Regions from separate parts of the Photorhabdus akhurstii genome, predicted to be linked through region 3. Evidence: predicted binding sites of a transcription regulator. Region 3 holds the regulator's gene; each other region holds the start of a gene.
What was found. Region 3 encodes LexA, which represses DNA repair genes until DNA is damaged. Its sites were predicted from a motif close to TNCTGTATGTACATACAGNA; they were not measured.
Positions count from the first base shown of each region.

Region 1: dinB (DNA polymerase IV) is a predicted target of LexA. The motif match lies at 4,449-4,468, and genes of this name have one in related genera.
Region 2: B0X70_RS08240 (DNA translocase FtsK 4TM domain-containing protein) is a predicted target of LexA. The motif match lies at 2,063-2,082, and genes of this name have one in related genera.

Region 1 is NZ_CP020335.1:1,433,534-1,440,060, forward strand. Features, by position in the region: gene B0X70_RS06160 (2OG-Fe(II) oxygenase) at 1-761, opposite strand, end outside; gene B0X70_RS06165 (alanyl-tRNA editing protein) at 816-1,448, opposite strand; gene B0X70_RS06170 (TonB-dependent receptor, heme/hemoglobin family) at 1,982-4,282, opposite strand; gene dinB (DNA polymerase IV) at 4,491-5,546, shown strand; gene pepD (beta-Ala-His dipeptidase) at 5,583-6,527, opposite strand, start outside.
Region 2 is NZ_CP020335.1:1,889,230-1,895,756, forward strand. Features, by position in the region: gene trxB (thioredoxin-disulfide reductase) at 59-1,018, opposite strand; gene lrp (leucine-responsive transcriptional regulator Lrp) at 1,519-2,013, shown strand; gene B0X70_RS08240 (DNA translocase FtsK 4TM domain-containing protein) at 2,161-5,703, shown strand; gene lolA (outer membrane lipoprotein periplasmic chaperone LolA) at 5,794-6,405, shown strand; gene B0X70_RS08250 (replication-associated recombination protein A) at 6,413-6,527, shown strand, end outside.
Region 3 is NZ_CP020335.1:564,991-571,517, forward strand. Features, by position in the region: gene plsB (glycerol-3-phosphate 1-O-acyltransferase PlsB) at 1-2,131, opposite strand, end outside; gene B0X70_RS02450 (diacylglycerol kinase) at 2,261-2,632, shown strand; gene lexA (transcriptional repressor LexA) at 2,752-3,357, shown strand; gene zur (zinc uptake transcriptional repressor Zur) at 3,513-4,025, opposite strand; gene B0X70_RS02465 (DUF1266 domain-containing protein) at 4,245-5,387, shown strand; gene B0X70_RS02470 (lactate oxidase) at 5,590-6,527, opposite strand, start outside.

The DNA of each region.
Region 1 (6,527 bases), 870 kb from region 3:
AATGACAGCGGGTTTGCCGCTCCGCGGTAGCCAATAAAACATGACAAGCTCAAACGTAGATCGTCTACACCAGCAGTCACGGCGTGCATACATTGGGAGTTAAAGATCAAAAGATCACCCACATCTGGTTGGATCTCCAGCTCTGGTTTACCGAGCAAGGAAGGTTCAATGCCATAACTGTCACCACGCATAGAATCAAACTCTTCGGGAGAAAGTTTATCTTTCCAAATCTGTAAGGCACCGCCTTCACTGGGCATAGCAAGATAAACATTAGCCGCAAACTGTGCTTGTAGGCTCTTAGCTCTGAAACTATCAGGGGCATCCTTAGCAAAAATGTCGTGATGAGCAAGAAAGGTAACTCCGGGTTTAATCACCCTCGACAGCCCCACGTACATTTTCTTTCCATAAAGTGTTTCTAGTTGAGCGCCGGCAGACCAAATCTCATCCAGAGTACATCTCATCAGATCCATCGGAGATAGATAAGGTGAACAGCGTTGCCGCAAGTCATTGATGTTTTTAAACACACTTTCAAAATAATCAGCTACACGAGGTGGTTCATTTTCTGCCTCATAAAATGCCATTCCAATCCGTCCTATGCTCGGTGCATTCAAATACTTATCAAATCCATGCCCCAGTATTTTTTTACCCAGTTTCATCGCTAAAACACTAGGAATAAATTGCTTTACTCGAATGGCCAGAACTTCCTGGTCAGCAAGTTTTTCTATATAAGTAGCATCAAGACGATCAGTTTCTATAATCATATTATCTCTTTCCTTATCGTTACCTATAATGCTCTGAAACAATGCGGTTAGCCATCAAACCACATCATAATGAACGATTAGATTGCCCTTCTTTATCTGCACCTCCTGTACTCTGATACCTCCCAGTTGCCCTAGCGATGTCACATGGGTACCACCGCAGAGGTAAGGCGTAAAATGACCGAAGCTGACTTCTCGGAATCCATCGTCTCTCAAAGTCACTCTGCACGGTAAATCTTTTGTAATATAGTTCTCACAGATCATCTGTATGTACTCTGCCGATATACTTTGAGCATCCACTCCCGGCTTGAATACTATTCTTCCTTCACCCGGCCAGTGGTGAGCTTTAATTGGGTGCCACATCGCTAGCTCAACTACATGCCCAATAAGATGTCCGGCTGAATGCAGCCGCGAATGTAATTGGCGACGTTCACCATCAACACGGGCAAAAACGCTTCCCGGTGCCACTGGCTCTATGGTTAGATGAACGATTTCGCCGTCTTCCACAGAAACGTGAACTACCTCCACTTCATTGATCCAGCCCATATCGCTGGGCTGACCCCCACCTTGAGGGTGAAACATAGTAGATTTCAGCCATACGGCATAACGACCATCATCGCGAGGCATACAATCAATTACCTCAATATCACCAGTCAGTACCTGACTGGACAGATAAATACGTTCCGTCATATTCTATTTCCGGGGTATAGTAAAATATATCTAATGATATTTGATAAAGATAGTAAGCTCAAGCACTAGAAAAATAGGTATTGATTTCTGCGAAATTTATGAAATGTTCTTTTTTGTCGGCGGAAAAAATAATAACTCTGACGGTGTACACATGGAAATATCAATTAACATTTTTTACTATAAGATATAAAGTAAGAAAAAAATGCATATAAATAAGCGTGTTAAAAGGATAGTTAAATCATGTGGAGCGAAAAAGCCTAAATAAGATGAACCATACGATAAAATAATAAGAGTCTTAATTAACAGGTATCCATTCTGACGACAACATACCTTTTTCAATAAAGAAATGACTATTTTATCAATCAAGGTAATTATTGTTAATTAAAATTAATAATTTATTCAACTAAATAAGTGTGATTTTTCAGAAGAACAGTCAGTTGCGGTATTTCAGTGTCAGTGTGAGAAAGAAACTTGGAGAGCTGAATGATCAACAGTCTGAGTTCCCTCAAACAGAGGGAACTTTGGGTGGGATATTAGAACTTCTGCGAGACGCTGAATTTAATGTTACGCCCAATCCCGGAAACCGATTCACCGAGGTATGGGTAATAATCCCGATTAAACAGGTTATTTACCGTGACACGCGCTTCAAGACCTTGCCAGAAAGTAGGTTGCCAACTGGCGAATAAACCATGCAGTGCATAACCTTTGCTTTTGGGTATTGACCAGAGTGTTGCCATTGGATCTCCATCTTTAGGCGATCTGTCTTGTTTACGGATAAAATCTCCGGTCCAGCCTATTGCCATTTGCCATTGAGGGATTTTTACGCCTAACATGGCGCGGGCGGAGGTGGGGGGAATTTCCGCAATCCAGGTTTTATTACCCCACGGATCGCGAGGTGAAGTATCTCTCTGACCACGGATAGTCGAATAAGAAAGTTTTCCGAATAAGTAATTGCTGTCGTAGAAAGTCTCGATTTCCAATCCTTGAATGGTATATCCCGGTAAATTACGGTAGTTGGATAAAGGCTTTTCGCAATCCGGTGATTTACATACTATTCCGCGACGGGTAAATATTTCATCCTTGCCTCTATTACGGAATAAAGTCGTACGGATTTGCAAACTATCTTGGTCCGCCAGCAGGCTATTGAAATTCAGAAGCGCACCGAAGCGTAAACCAGTTATTCTTTCTACATCCAAGTTACGGCTGGTGGCAGTGACACTTGCCTTGGCATATTGCATTTCATACTGTTCATCCACCAACGGAGCGCGCCATGTTCGGCTGATATCTGAAAATAGTGACAGGTTTTGTGTTGCTTTCCACATAATGCCAAAATGAGGAGACCAGCCGGTATAGGTGACATTGCGGTAATCATGACCTACATTTGGTGAGTTATCATTGTAGATTGTCGCGATATTGGGTTTGCCAATATTGGTGATATGGTCATAGCGAACACCGGGCGTCACAGTAACACTGCCGATAACCATTGTATCCTGCAAATAGAAACTATTCGTTTTTTGCTCGCCTGAAGGCATATAAGTTGGCTGAAAATAGCCATGATTATATTCAGGTTTTTTGTCTTTACTTCTATCATGGATAAGGGTATTACGTTGATTTTTATGCCAACGAACTCCAGCTAATAATGTGTGTTCTATCGGTCCGGTTATAAAAGTACTTTCATTATTTATATCTACTAGGTTATCCACATAGTCGATCCAGCTTTCATTTCCCAATGAGCCAAGAAAACCGCTGTGGGCTTTTTTAGAGCGTTTATCATGTTGTTCGGTTTTGGAATAAGCATAAGTTGCTGTCAGATTAAGTAATGGATTATCTTCCGGTGCAATATTCCATTTAGCTGTGTAATTTTGGTCTGTTTGATCACGATAAACCAACTTCCGGCGCCAGGCTTCATTCCAACCATATTTTTCAACGTCGGCTTCTGACGGAACGGCTATTTCATCACGTTTTGCTGCCCACGGCTGCCAGCCATCAGAATCAGAACGCATCGCAGAAAGTGTCAATGTATTAGCATCGTTCAGGTAAAAATTCGTTTTCAGTAAATAGGATGCCTGATCACTTTTAGAGAATGCAAAGCGGGTGCCATCCGGTCGTTTAATATTGCCGCCATCTCGTTTGCTCATATATAACAGGCCGTCAGCGAAGCCTTCTATTGTCCGGCCATAAACTGCGCTGCTATAAATATTTTGGCGGTCATTGGTGTGATAACTGTATTTCAGCAATCCGCCAAAATCTTCTCCCGGTTGTAATAAATCACTGGCATCTTTGGTGACAACTTTAACTGTTCCGCCAAATCCGCCATTACCATCAAGTAGATTATGTGGGCCTTTATCGACATCGACTCGTTTGATTAATTCGGGTTCAATAAAGATAGAGCCTTGCCGATATTTCTCGAAGCCTTTCGGTGCGTCATCTAAGGTGACTTTAACATCTTCGGTATCACCCATTCCCCAGATATTCAGAGTTTGGCCGCCCGGACGAGGCGATCCTGACATGGAAACGCCGGGAAGTTGATCGAGCAGCTCGGCAATATTATCTGCCTGGGTACGTTCAATATCCTCTTTTTTCAATACCGAGTTTCCAGCACTGACGCTGTTATTCAACCCGCCAATAACAGAAAGTGTAGAAAGTGTAATGACTTTCTCTGATTTTTCCGGTTTTTCTTTTGCTTTTTGCTCTTCATTTTCCTGCGCCGCCAGATAACCTGGCAGGCCAGTACTCAGCATAATTATGCTCGATAAAGCATAATGAAGGGTGCGATTAATTGGCTGTGTAGTCGCTGTAGCTGAGGTTTTTTGTGGTTTCCCGCTATTTTTCATTGTTATAAGCATCCTTGGAATGTCGTTAAATAGAAAAGTCGCACTTACAGGATAGGTCACTTAACGCAAGGAATCGGGCAGGGAAAAGTTAATAACGGTATTAATTAATTATTTTATTGCTCAAGATATTTTCAAAGTTGTTGCTAGATTGCTCTTGAGTCTATTTTTATGTATGTTTATACAGTCATTGTTGATAGGCTAAAGCAGAATGCGAAAGATTGTTCATATTGATTTGGATTGTTTCTACGCAGCTATTGAAATGCGTGATGATCCGTCACTTCGTCATATTCCCATTGCTGTGGGCGGCAGCGCAGACAAGCGGGGTGTTATTAGTACCGCTAATTATCTTGCTCGTCGTTTTGGGGTACGTAGTGCAATGTCTACTGCAATGGCGCTGAAACTCTGCCCTCAGCTTAAAGTTCTTCCGGGGCGTATGGCGCTGTATAGGGAGGTTTCCCGGCATATCCATCAGATATTGTCTCGTTATACTGAGTGGATAGAGCCTCTGTCATTGGATGAAGCTTATCTGGATGTCACTGATAGTGATCATTGTTATGGATCTGCCACGCTGATCGCACAGGAGATCCGTAAAGCCATTTTTGATGAATTACAATTGACGGCATCAGCCGGTATTGCATCGGTGAAATTTTTGGCAAAAATCGCTTCTGATATTAATAAACCGAATGGGCAGTATGTCATTCCTCCTGAACGAGTGGCTGATTTTGTTAAGGTTTTACCTTTGCGAAAAATTCCGGGGGTTGGCAAAGTCATGGTGCAACGGCTGGCTAATATGGGGCTGGAAACTTGTTCTGATGTACAAAAATATGACGTTATTGTTTTGGTAAAACAGTTGGGGAAATTTGGTCAGATACTTTGGGATCGTTGTCACGGTATTGATCAACGATTGGTGAATCCAGACCGTCTGCGAAAATCAATTGGTGTGGAGCGGACACTTGCGAGAGATATTCATCATTGGGAACAGTGCACTGAACTGATAGAAAGTTTATATCTCGAATTAGAAAAACGGTTGAGTAACGTTAAACCTGATCTGCGAATTGCCCGTCAGGGGATTAAACTGAAATTTGATGATTTTCAACTAACCACTCAAGAGCATGTTCATCCACTATTGGATAAGCAGGATTTACTGCAATTGGCTCAGAAAACATGGACATCTCGCCGGGAAGGGCGTGGCGTTCGTTTAGTGGGTTTGCACGTGACGTTGCAGGACCCAGAAATTGAGCGGCAACTTTTGCTTGAATGGTAATCCCCCTGCAATCATATCGAAGCAGGGGAGAGCTGATTAAGCCTTTTCAGGAATGGCTTTCAGAATTGCAGTGAGTAGTTGCCAATATTGCCCGACACTCTTGATGTGCACTTGTTCGTCAGGAGAGTGAGCGCCCGTAATGGTTGGCCCGATAGATACCATATCCATATCAGGGTAAGGTTTCTTGAATAAGCCACATTCCAGCCCTGCGTGGATCACCATAATATTGGGTATCTTATCAAATAACTGTTGATAAGTTTCACGTACTAAGTGCATTACCGGAGAACTTGCATCTGGCTGCCAGCCGGGATAATCCCCTTTAGCGTAAATCTCAGCATTTGACAGTTTAGCCAGCGAAGAGAGCATTCCTATGATATAGGACTTGCCGCTGTCGATAAGCGAACGGATTAAGCAAATGATATTTACCTTATCTTGTTCCATCGCCACAACGCCCACGTTTAGCGAGGTTTCTACCACGCCTTTGATGACATCACTCATACGGATAACACCATTGGGAGTACTGTTTAGCAATGAGATAAAAAGGTTTTGGCAATCATCAGTTAATGCCTGAATGTCTGTTTCGACCTCTTCCAGTAATACAGTCAGATTTTTCTCAACGATGGCATACTCATTTTTCAGTATATCCAAGTACTTATCTTTCAATTGGGTAAGCTGCGTTGCTTTATTGGCAGGGATAGCAACAATAACATGGCCTTCACGAGGAATGGCATTACGCAGCGTACCGCCCTGGAAGTCGAGCAGTTTTAGCCCCAATTCCTGAGTATGGGCGGCAAGGAAGCGTGCCAGTAGTTTATTGGCATTACCTAGCCCTACATGAATATCACAACCGGAATGCCCGCCTTTTAGACCTTTGATGATCAGTTTTGATGTTTTGTAGTGAGCCGGAACAGCTTCACGAGTCAATGCTAAAGTGGTGGTAAAATCGATACCTCCAGCACAACCCATGTAGATTTCCCCTTC
Region 2 (6,527 bases), 1.3 Mb from region 3:
GCTGATATGTTACATGTTAAAAGGCGCTACCGAAATAGCGCCTTGAAAGAAAAAGAATTTATTTAGCGGCTAGCCCATCAAGGAAACGTTCTGCGTCAAGGGCTGCCATACAACCTGTACCGGCGGACGTAATTGCCTGACGGTAGGTATGGTCCATAACATCGCCGGCGGCAAATACACCGGGAATTGAAGTCTGAGTGGCGTTACCCTGCAAACCGGATTGAACTTTAATGTAACCATTATCCAGTTCTAATTGGCCTTCAAAGATAGCGGTATTGGGAGTATGGCCGATAGCAATGAATGTGCCGGTAACCGCTAATTCTTCTGTAGCGCCGCTTTTGGTATCGCGTAGGCGAACACCGGTAACGCCCATATCATCACCGAGTACTTCATCCAGAATACGATCGGTGTGCAGGATGATATTGCCATTTTTTACTTTATCCATTAGGCGACCGATTAGGATCTTCTCTGAACGGAAAGTATCACGGCGATGAATTAGGTGAACTTCTGCTGCAATATTTGCCAGATATAAGGCTTCTTCTACGGCGGTGTTACCGCCGCCGACAACGGCGACTTTCTGGTTACGGTAAAAGAAACCATCACAGGTTGCACAGGCTGAAATACCACGTCCTTTGAATGCCTCTTCAGAAGGTAAACCTAAATAACGGGCGGAAGCGCCTGTTGCGATAATCAGTGCGTCACAGGTATATTCTTGTTCATCACCATAAAGGCGTAAAGGCCGGTTTTGCAGATCAACTTTTTGAATATGGTCAGAAATGATTTCGGTTTGGAATTTTTCAGCATGTTGGTGCATGCGTTCCATTAACCCAGGGCCAGTCAGACCTTCCGGATCGCCAGGCCAGTTTTCGACCTCGGTGGTGGTAGTCAACTGACCGCCTCTTTCAACCCCGGTAATAAGAACCGGATTTAAATTTGCTCGGGCAGCGTAAACCGCGGCGGTATAGCCTGCTGGACCGGAGCCAAGAATAATGAGTTTGTGGTGTTTGGCGGCGCTCATGAATACCTCATTTCCATTTATCACCTAATCGAATATCGAGGGATTGTAGGAGAAATAGGAGGGTAAAAAAAGCTAAAAGACTCATGTTACTAACGATTTTACCGATAGATATTAACTAATAATGATTTTAACCTGAGAAAAGTGTTCTTTTAGTGCTGTTTGTATTTCATTTGTTCGTTTTCAATTAATGGTAGACTATCGAAACGATTAACTGAAAATTTGTTCCACAGGTTGTTCTGATTTTTGCTCATTTACTTTGACAATCGGCTGTGCATTTGCGAAAACATCACTGTAAGAGATAATTATCCACCTCGCTAAATTCGTTTCCATAAAAATCGACATGCGGATAATCCTCTTTTGTGTAGCATTAAAAAAATGGCCTGTGAGTTGCTTTACGCTGATAGAGCGAGGCTTTAACTTTAAGACATCTTTTCCAACTCAGACTCAGAGAGATAGGGGAAAATGTTATGGGTGTAGGAAAATAAAGAGAGATCAACAAGATGATAGATAATAAAAAACGTCCGGGAAAAGATCTTGATCGCATAGATCGTAATATCCTAAATGAGCTACAAAAAGATGGGCGAATTTCTAACGTAGAACTGTCTAAACGGGTAGGTTTGTCTCCAACCCCGTGCCTGGAGCGTGTTCGTCGTCTGGAACGTCAAGGGTTTATTACTGGATACACGGCATTGCTGAATCCTCACTATTTGGATGCATCTTTGCTGGTATTTGTTGAAATTACTTTAAACCGTGGCGCTCCAGATGTTTTTGAACAATTCAATGCTGCTGTACAAAAATTGGAAGAGATTCAGGAATGTCACTTGGTTTCCGGTGATTTCGACTATTTGTTAAAAACCCGCGTACCAGACATGTCGGCTTACCGTAAGTTGCTGGGCGAAACTTTATTGCGTTTGCCAGGTGTTAATGACACCCGCACATATGTTGTAATGGAAGAAGTTAAGCAGAGCAACCGTCTGGTCATTAAGACGCGCTAAAATCTTACCAAAAATGTACAGGTGCAAAACTGGAAAAACTTAGGTACACTCCTGTTTATGCATACAGTTTCAACGCTGAGCTATCTCGGCGTTGTTCCGTTAAATCAACTGTTCCGTTAAATCAACAGGAAACCTGGAGAGCCTTTCTTGAGCCAGGAATATACAGAAGATAAAAATATTAAGTTAAAGAGACTGAGTAGTGGGCGCAGGCTGTTAGAAGCTGTGTTGCTTGTTATTGTCATCCTGGCGGCTTATCTGATGGTCGCGCTTGTCAGTTTTAATCCTTCTGATCCCAGTTGGTCTCAGACTGCATGGCATGAACCGGTGCATAATTTGGGTGGCGGGGTTGGCGCATGGTTGGCCGATACGCTGTTTTCTGCATTTGGTATTCTAGCTTATGCCATTCCCCCGGTGATGATATTGGGTTGTTGGACTGCTTTTAGGCAACATGATGACCGGGAGTATGTCGATTTCTTCGCGCTGGCTTTGCGCGTTATTGGCGCATTGGCAATCGTCTTAACTTCATGTGGATTAGCGGCGCTGAATGTTGACGATCTCCATTACTTTGCTTCCGGCGGGATTATTGGCAGTCTGTTTAGCAGCGCAATGTTGCCTTGGTTTAATGAATTGGGCGCGACTTTAGTCTTGCTGTGTATTTGGGCGATTGGGTTTACGCTATTTACTGGCTGGTCATGGTTAACTATTGCTGAAAAAACAGGGGCAGTGATTCTGGGGGCAATAGGATTTATTACCAACCGCAGCCGTAATGAACAAGAATATACGCCATACGATGAAACGGTTATTGAGCGGGAAGATCTCGCCTATGATAAAACAGAACCTGAATTCACAGCGGCTGATATTGATCATGATGATGTGCTATTTACAGCACCTTCAGCCGCAGAGTTAGCAAAAACTGAACTGGATGAACCAGAATCAGTGAAAACAGAAATCGAACAAGAACAGCCAACGGATATTCCTACCATTAATATGGCTGATATTGATGTTGAACCTAAAATTTTGGTCAATACATCTGATGATGATATTGTACAGCCTCAGCCATTAGTGGAAGAGAGTGAAAAGAATAATAACGACGAACCTATTCGTTATACATTTGAAATTCCTGCTGAGTACCATTTTGAACCTATATCTGAATCTAACCGTCAAGGGACGCCAACATTTGAATCTGTCGAAAGTAGCCAAAACAGCAGTAATACTTTCACTTTTATGACTGAAACAGAGCCAAAAAATACAGAGCAAAAAAATGTTATGGCAGCCGCCGCCGCAACGGTTATAACGGGTAACTCTCAGGTTAAACAAGGAATCGGACCAGAACTACCTCGTCCTAATCCTGTCCGTATTCCAACCCGCCGTGAACTGTATGGAATCAAAGTTCCTTCACAACGTCTTGCAGAACAGCAGCGTGAGTATGAGATCAAACAGCAAGTAGATGGATCGGATGATGATATTGATGTTGATGAACAGCAAGAAGCGTTGCTGCGTCAGCAATTTCTTGAGCAACAGCGCGAGCGTTATCGTATTACGACGGATACAGAAGAACAGGTCTCAATTCAGCCTCAAATAAGACAGAATTTATTTGAGCCGGAAAATCGGCCTTCGGTGGAAGAACAGGCTCAAACAGCGACAGAGATTGTTAAACAGACAGTTGAGCAGTCGCAACATAAGCGTTATCAAGAGCAAAGTCGCCAAGAGAAAAAAGAGCTCTCGGCTCTGGAGAGTTTATCGATTTTAAATAACTTCTCGCCGGTTGAAGATTTAGTTGAAAAGGAGCCAACAGAGCCGCTGTTTATGCCTTCTGTTCAATCCGCGCCGAAAAATCAATCAGAACGGCCCACAGAAATTGCTTTTGCGTCAGCGCCTGTACACAATACTGCGCAGCAACCGCAGCAACCGCAGCAACCGCAGCAACCGCAGCAACCGCAGCAACCGCAGCAACCGCAGCAACCGCAGCAACCGCAGCAACCGCAGCAACCGCAGCAACCGCAGCAACCGCAGCAACCGCAGCAACCGCAGCAACCGCAGCAACCGCAGCAACCGCAGCAACCGCAGCAACCGCAGCAACCGCAGCAACCGCAGCAACCGCAGCAACCGCAGCAACCGCAGCAACCGCAGCAACCGCAGCAACCGCAGCAAAATAGCTTATTCCATCCGTTTTTGGTTCGTAACGATCAACCGTTGCCAAAACCAACGACACCAATGCCTTCGCTCGAACTGCTAACCAGTCCTTTAGCAGAAGAAGAACCCGTTGATATGTTTGCCCTTGAGCAAACGTCCCGTTTGATTGAAGCGCGTCTGAGTGATTATCGAGTTAAAGCTGATGTCGTCGGTTTCTCACCCGGTCCGGTGATTACCCGGTTTGAACTGGATTTGGCTCCGGGTGTTAAAGCAGCACGTATTTCCAATTTATCAAGAGACTTAGCACGTTCTCTATCCGCGGTCGCCGTGCGTATTGTTGAAGTGATCCCGGGTAAACCTTATGTTGGTTTGGAATTGCCGAATAAAAAACGTCAGACGGTCTATTTGCGTGAAGTATTGGATTGTGAAAAGTTCCGTGATAATCCATCGCCGCTAACAATTGTATTGGGTAAAGATATTGGCGGTCAGCCGGTTGTCGCTGATTTAGGTAAAATGCCGCACTTGCTGGTGGCGGGTACAACCGGTTCGGGTAAATCTGTTGGCGTCAACGCCATGATCCTCAGCATTCTCTATAAAGCGAAACCAGAGGATGTGCGCTTTATTATGATTGACCCGAAAATGTTGGAGCTATCGGTTTATGAGGGCATACCGCACCTGTTAACCGAAGTTGTTACCGATATGAAAGATGCTGCTAATGCACTGCGCTGGTGCGTTAGTGAAATGGAGCGCCGTTATAAACTGATGTCCGCATTAGGGGTGCGTAATCTAGCGGGTTATAACGAAAAGGTTAAACAGGCAGAAGAAATGGGACGCCCAATCCCTCACCCATTCTGGAAGCCCGGTGACAGCATGGATATTATTCATCCAGTACTGAAAAAAGAGCCATACATCGTTGTCATGGTCGATGAATTTGCTGACTTAATGATGACTGTCGGTAAAAAAGTTGAAGAGCTGATTGCACGATTAGCGCAGAAAGCGCGTGCTGCTGGTATCCATTTGGTTCTGGCGACCCAACGTCCATCGGTCGATATTATTACCGGTTTGATTAAAGCGAATATTCCGACGCGTATTGCTTTTACGGTTTCCAGCAAAATTGATTCCCGCACCATCCTTGATCAAGGCGGCGCTGAATCCCTGTTGGGCATGGGGGATATGCTTTATTTGGCGCCAAACTCCTCGATTCCGGTGCGTGTTCATGGCGCCTTTGTTCGGGATCAGGAAGTTCATGAAGTGGTGAATGATTGGAAAGCTCGTGGTCGTCCAGAGTATGTTGACAGCATTCTCAGTGGTGGTGATGATGCAGAAGGCGGCTTAGGCTTTGACAGTGATGAAGAGCTAGATGCTCTGTTTGATCAGGCAGTTCAATTTGTGACGGAAAAACGGCGAGTTTCGATTTCTGGTGTCCAGCGTCAATTCCGCATTGGTTATAACCGAGCGGCGCGTATTGTGGAACAGATGGAGGCGCAACAGATTGTCAGTGCTCCAGGTCATAATGGTAATCGTGAAGTATTGGCCCCACCGCCACATGAGAGTTGATAGTGAATATTGAAGACCCTGATAGTAAATCACTTGAAGTAATAACGTTGAGAAAAAAGAAGTAATAACGCTGAGAAAGGTATTTCTTACATGAAAAAGCTGATATTGATTGGTTGTTTAATGGCTGGCATGAGTATCAATGCGGCATGGGCAAATGCTAGCCAGAATTTGCAGGAGCGTTTGGGTAAAGTAAATAGTTTTCATGCCAGTTTTACTCAGACAGTCACCAGTGATGATGGGGCGACAATTCAGGAAGGTGAAGGACAATTGTGGGTTAAGCGTCCAAACCTATTTAACTGGCATATGACATCACCGGATGAAAGCGTCTTGGTATCGGATGGTAAAACATTGTGGTTTTATAATCCGTTTGTTGAACAGGTAACGGCCAATTGGTTGAAAGATGCCACAGGTAACACGCCGTTTATGTTAATTACTCGTAACGATGCTAAAGATTGGTCTCAATATAAAATTAGCCAGCAAGGAAATGATTTTGAACTGACGCCGAATAATGTCGCTGGCAATCTGAAACGCTTCTCGATTACCGTCACGACGGATGGCGCTATCCAAAAATTTTCTGCCATAGAACAGGATGGACAAAAGAGTGCTTATCAATTAAAAGGGCAGCAAAATACCCATGTGGATGCGGCAAAGTTCAGTTTTACGCTACCGAAAGGCGTTACGCTGGATGATCAGCGCCAGTGAGGTTTAAGTGAATAGCCTGTCACTCGATTTTTCACAAAATGAATTCCAGCCATTGGCCGCGCGTATGCGGCCAATGGCATTAGAGCAATATATCGGCCAGCAGCATTTACTGGCAGAAGGAA
Region 3 (6,527 bases):
CATAACGTTGCAGTGTTTCACGGACACCGGCTGCCAGTAATTGCAGGGGGCGGATACGTGCTGGATTAAGCACCAGCATGCCATGCTCCTTGTTGCAGATAAGGCACTGGCGGGTCAGTTCGTTGATCAGTGTATTAACCACTTCTGGCAATTCTGCTTTGCTATAACGCATAAACAGCTCGGCTTTAAGGAGTGGATAAATGATCGCGACCTGGTTTAACAACGCTTCGCGGCTGATGCGGCGATGATGAATCACGATGCAGGCAATCAGCGATGGCAGTACTAAGAGATGTTGAATATTGTTGCGGTAGTAGGTCATCAAAACTGCCCGATCACGCGGCAGAATGATAATGTCACCCATACTGTCTTTGTCTACCTCGAACTTATCCATTTGCAGAGCGTGTTCTAACAACTCCTCTGCGGTTTTCTTTGGTACAGTGACATCGGCAGCGTAGGGCGCGTTGCTCATGAGCTGTATATAACAATCCAGTTGCTCAAGCAGTTGCTCACGAGTTAGTGCTCGCTGACGTGACGAAAGCAGGGCAGTTGAACATAAGTTGATCGCGTTAGCCGCCGCAGTGTTGTTAATGCTTACCATAATCTTTTCAGACAGTTGACTGACTGTCGGATTGAACCATTCGGGACGATGGAATTCTATTGGATCAATAGAATCGCGCCAGCTAGGAACATGGTTGTTAAGGTATTGGATCAACGGGATGGGTTCGCCAAAGTTGACGTAGCCTTGCCCCAGATTACGAAGTTTGCGCAAACCGCGTATCATCTGGAAAAAGCCCTCTTTCTCTTTGGTTGCGCCACGCAGCTCTTTGGCATAGGTGGAAACTTCCATCACATGTTCGTAGCCGATATAGATCGGAATAATGGTAATTGGGCGTGATTCGCCTCTCAACAGCGCCTGTAACGTCATGGACAGCGTACCCGTTTTGGGATCGAGTAAACGACCAGTCCTGGAGCGACCGCCTTCCATAAAGTATTCAACAGAATAACCTCGGGCAAATAACTCACCTAGATATTCCCGGAATATCGTGGCGTAGAGTTTATTACCCTTGAAAGTGCGGCGGATGAAAAATGCGCCAAGGCGGCGGAATATTGGCCCTGCCGGCCAAAAATTCAGGTTGATGCCAGCGGCGATGTGGGGCGGCACCAAGCCTTGATGATAGAGCACATAGGAGAGCAGCAAATAATCCATGTGGCTACGGTGGCAGGGCGCATAAACCAGTTCGTGGCCATCCTGTGCCAGACGGCGGATGCGTTCAGCATTGTGAACATTGATCCCTTGATACAGGCGATTCCAGGTCCAACCCAGTACGCGGCCTGACAGCCGTACCGTTTCATAAGAGAAATCCGCCGCAATCTCTTCCATCATATTAATGGCATTTTGTCGGGCTTTCTCATGTGAGATTTTCTTGCTGCGGGCCTCATCGGAGACCGCCTTTTCTATTGCTTTCGATGCCAGTAACTTGTTAAACAACTCTTGACGAACCGGCAGGCGTGGCCCAACGGCTGCCAGGCGTTGACGTGAATAGTGCATTCGTGCCACGCGAGCCAGCTTATGGGCAATCGTCTTGTCAGTGCCATGCTCAGTTGCCATATAGCGTAGAGATACTGTGTTTGAAAAGCGCACAAAACTATCTCGGCCTAGCCAGAGAATGGCAAAGAATTTTTGGATACCATTGAGTAGCCGCAAATGTGGAGCGCTCTGCCCTTCGCGTCCCGGGGAACGGCCGAACATGACAGAAACTGGCAGCAGTTGGATATCCAGATTTGGATTATTGCGATGAAGATCTAGGTAATCATGGAAAATTTTCACGGATTCCTGCTTTGGCGCACAATAGCGGAATACACGTGGGCCATTATCGATAAATACATAGCTAGGAAGTTCAGTGTCACCAATCTCCAGTGAATTTAATGGGTCCGGCAGATCCTGTTCAAGACATTGCTGACGTAATGCCAGTAAGTCTGCTTTGGAATGATACGGCAGCACGTACAGAATCGGGCGTGTCGTATCAAGTCGCAATTCGGTAATAGGATCTGTGGGGATAAGTTTGCTCTTTACCAGTATTTTTAGTGGTAAATTCAATAATTTATAATATATTTTACGCCAACTTGACATAAATATCTTGAAGCCTCTTGTTAGCAACACGTTGCCAGCATACCAGAAACAGATGTTGAGATCTGTTGTGTTAAGACAATAATAAAAGGGGAAAGTGTCAAATAACCTTACATTTGGTGTGAATAATTTATGGCGAATCAATCCAAGGGCTTGACCCGTATCATTAAAGCGATCGTATATTCGGTGAAGGGCATTCGGGCAACATGGAAAAATGAGGCGGCTTTCCGTCAGGAAATAGTTTTAGCGATATTGGCTATGATGGTTGCATTTTATCTGGATATCGGCGCAATTGAACGCATTTTACTGATTGGTTCCGTGATGCTGGTGTTGATTATGGAAATCTTGAATAGTGCTATTGAAGCCGTGGTTGACCGTATTGGCAGTGAGTTCCATGAACTGTCCGGTCGCGCGAAAGATATGGGATCGGCGGCTGTCTTTCTAACAATGATTCTGTCGTTAATTGTCTGGGGGACCATCCTTTGGCGCTATTTTATGGCCTGATTTAGTTTAATAGTTAGGTATTATATTATAATTGGCTAATTTTCTACCCTGGTAGGTTCCCAATCGTTATTTAGCTGTATATACTCACATATTGACTGTATAAACAAACAGGGGACGAAATGAAAGCACTTACCGCAAGGCAGCAGCAAGTTTATGACTTGGTGCGTGACCATATTTCGCAAACGGGGATGCCGCCGACGCGTGCTGAAATTGCAGCACGTCTTGGTTTTCGTTCACCTAACGCGGCTGAAGAGCATTTGAAAGCATTGGCTCGTAAAGGGGTGATAGAGATTGTCGCTGGGGCATCTAGAGGTATCCGTTTGCTGGTTGAAGAATCTGGTTTACCGTTAATTGGCCGTGTCGCCGCAGGTGAACCACTGTTGGCACAGGAGCATATTGAAAGTCATTATCAGGTTGATCCGGCACTGTTTAAGCCAAGTGCAGATTTCCTGTTGCGGGTCAGCGGCATGTCTATGAAAGATGTTGGGATTATGGATGGTGATCTGTTGGCCGTGCATAAAACACAAGATGTTCGTAATGGGCAGATTATTGTTGCTCGCATTGAAGATGAAGTGACGGTAAAACGTTTTAAACAGACTGGAAACAGAGTTGAATTGCTGGCAGAAAACCCTGAATTTAAGCCAATTGTGGTGGATTTGCGTGAGCAGAGCCTGACAATTGAAGGATTGGCGGTTGGGGTGATTCGTAGCGGCAACTGGTCTTGATAATAAAATATCAAATTGTTGTTTTTGAGATTGTTAAAGAATTGCAATATTCCGGCAGAATCATGTTGTTGAATTTATCGTTGTGATTATCTTAAACGTGATTCTGCGGTTGTTTATTTCAGTCTGGCTCTGTACCAAAAGTAAGTATTTACTTACTATCTGTTTCTTTTTACTTCAATGCGGTGGTCATGCTGGCATTCATCTCGTTTAGTGCAGGATTCGATCTCTTCACAGGATGAGCATAAGCCATGTGCTTCGATAATGGTATGGCGTAAACTGAACCCGGCTGTTTTTGCTAGTTGTTGGATGGCGGATTCGACGGTTCCACCATCTCGTTCCGTAACAGAACCACAACGGTCACAAATAAACATCGCTGAAGTGTGACTTGGTTGTTCGATATGGTGACATAGGACATAACTGTTGGTGGATTCTATTTTATGAATAAACCCCTGTTCCAGCAGAAATTCCAGTGCTCGGTATACGGTAGGCGGTTTGGCCTGCGGCTCTGCTTCCCGTAGCAAATCCAGTAAATCATAAGCGCTGATTGCCCCTGGCTGTTCTGAAATGAGACGCAAAACCTCAAGCCGCTGCGGAGTAAAGCGGACTCCACGAGCCTGGCAAATAACTTCGGCCTGTTCCAGTAACTTTTTTTGATTAATCAATTTCATTGCGCCTCTTACAACCAGTACGATGATAATATTGTGATGTTATCATGTTTCTTCAATAGAAAATATTATCCAGTAAAGTTCATTGTGATTGTCCCCTGATGGAGTTAATTTGGCTAAATTGGTACTCAATAGCAAAAATAATGTTTTCTTGAAGTTTATGATAATACAGACAAGAATTATCGTATATGACAGATAATTTTCGGAAAGGAAGCATTTGTGATGAAAGAGCTTTTACAAAATCAGCCTCATTATAGACAGTTCCCAGTTAAAGGCTATCAGGTAATGAAGCATATTATCTGTGAAAAAAGAAAGTTACCTTTTCTAAGAGCATTATATGCATTGATTAATATTTTATTTGTAATTGCAGTATGTATGGGTATTGTATTATCTGTAGCAATTGTTTTATTTATAATAGGTAATGTATCTGTCCCTGATGCCGATTATTTACTTCTGGCACAAGTAGGAGGTGTAGCATTATTAGGTGTAATGTTGCTTTCTGTTATTATTTATCGCATTGTTAAGCGGCCTGAATGGGAACAACGGCGTTATTATCAACAAGCAGGTTTATCTCTTTTACCAGAAGAGAAGCGTCAGGCATTACGGTTAAATATTGTTAGTGACTATTGGCTAGGTTTTTGGAGTGAAACTCTAGAGCATTATCCCCTACAGTCACGGGTTGCCCATGATAACTATCGTTACTGTCTGCTTCCATTATCTCTGACCCAAGAGCATCAATCCCAATTATATAGCGACTGGGGAATTATTGATGAAGAAGGGTATATGAAAATGCTAACGGGTTTGTGGGAGGGGGTGCATTCAAAACATTTTGCGATTGATGCCGCTCTTAGTGATGGGAAAATGTTTAAAGTGCTGGCCAAATTAGTTGAAGTAACACCTGACTATATTCATAAATGTGCCAAACCTATTAATCGACGCCCTCCTGCATTAGTGTGGGGGTTTGATTTGTGGCTTGCGATTGTTTTAAGTCGTAACTGTTTTTGCGCCGGTTATATCAGTGAAGAAATGGCATGGAAAAATATGCTGAAAACCGCTGATTATGTTTATGAAATCTTCGGTAGTTTTGATGAATTTTATACAAATTTTCGGCTGGGCAATGCTTACTGGAGTAATGATTTTGATCGGTCTAAAGAGCGGTTGGAACAATTTAATTATTATAAGTCACATTGTGACTGGCCAATTGCTAGTTTGCCGTGGCCTGAGCCAAAAGGCGTCATGATGGAAAAGCAGATGATGACAGGTTTTTCTGCATTAGTAGAAGATGTTTTACGCAGTAACATGGAAGAGCAACAAAGTTATGAATTTGATATTACTGAGCTGTCAGCGTCTCGTGTACTCCATTAATATTTACATGAAATGTTTCCCTTTGAAGAACATTTCAAAGGGAAATAAATAATTAATATAGGAAATATGGTGTAATAAGTGAGAGAACGGATTTTTTCGTTATGGTATCCATTATTTCTAAAGGCAACATAATTTACCCCGTTTCCTGAAATCACCTGTTTCAAATGAAACGGGGCCAATATTTGCTTTATTAGTTAATGGGTTAAATCAAATTAATAAATTTTCTCTCTATATCTTTAATGGCCGCACATCCTGCCAACTTCATGCAGAGTTTTAGCTCATCTTTAAGTAGGTTTAAAACAGAAGTGACTCCTGGTGCTCCACCTAATGCCAGCGCATATAAAATGGGCCTACCGATAGCGACAGCTTTGGCGCCTAATGCGAGAGCCTTAAACACATGGGTACCACGGCGGATGCCGCCATCTAAATAGACTGGGATTTTAGATCCGACAGCTTCAATAATGTGCGGTAATGAAGCGATTGCTGCCGGGACAGTATCCAACTGCCGGCCACCGTGATTAGAAACTTGAATTGCTGCGGCGCCGTGGTCAACACATTCTTTAGCATTTTCGGCAGATTGAATACCTTTTACGATGATTGGCAGACTTGATTCTTTGGCAAGGAACTCCAGGTCATTAAAATCAAGATCCCGTTTAAAGAGCGCTGTAATCTCTGCTAAGGTTGCTCCTGCGGGAACGCCTGGAATATTCGGAAATGGTAATGAATGTGGGAAAACAAATTTATTACGTTTATCGGTTTCTCTATTACCACTCCACTCTAAATCGACCGTAAAGACGATTGCGGTTGCTCCCATCGCTTTGGCTCGGCGTATCATTTCGCGGTTAATGCCCATATCTTTGGTAAAATAAATTTGGAACCATTTAGGGCCATTACTCACTTTTGCTATCTCTTCAAGAGGTGAATTGGCTAGAGTTTGTGCGGTAAATAGTGTGCCGGCATTGGCGGCGCCTCTTGCTGTGCCCAATTCAGCAGTAGTATGAGTTAGCCCATGTGCTGCCATTGGGGGAATGAAAATAGGCATATCCACTTTACTACCGAGCAACTCGGTTGTGGTGTCAGGCTCTTTTACTCCGGCGAGATAGCGGGGAATAATTTGGAAATCGTCGAAGGCTCTGGTGT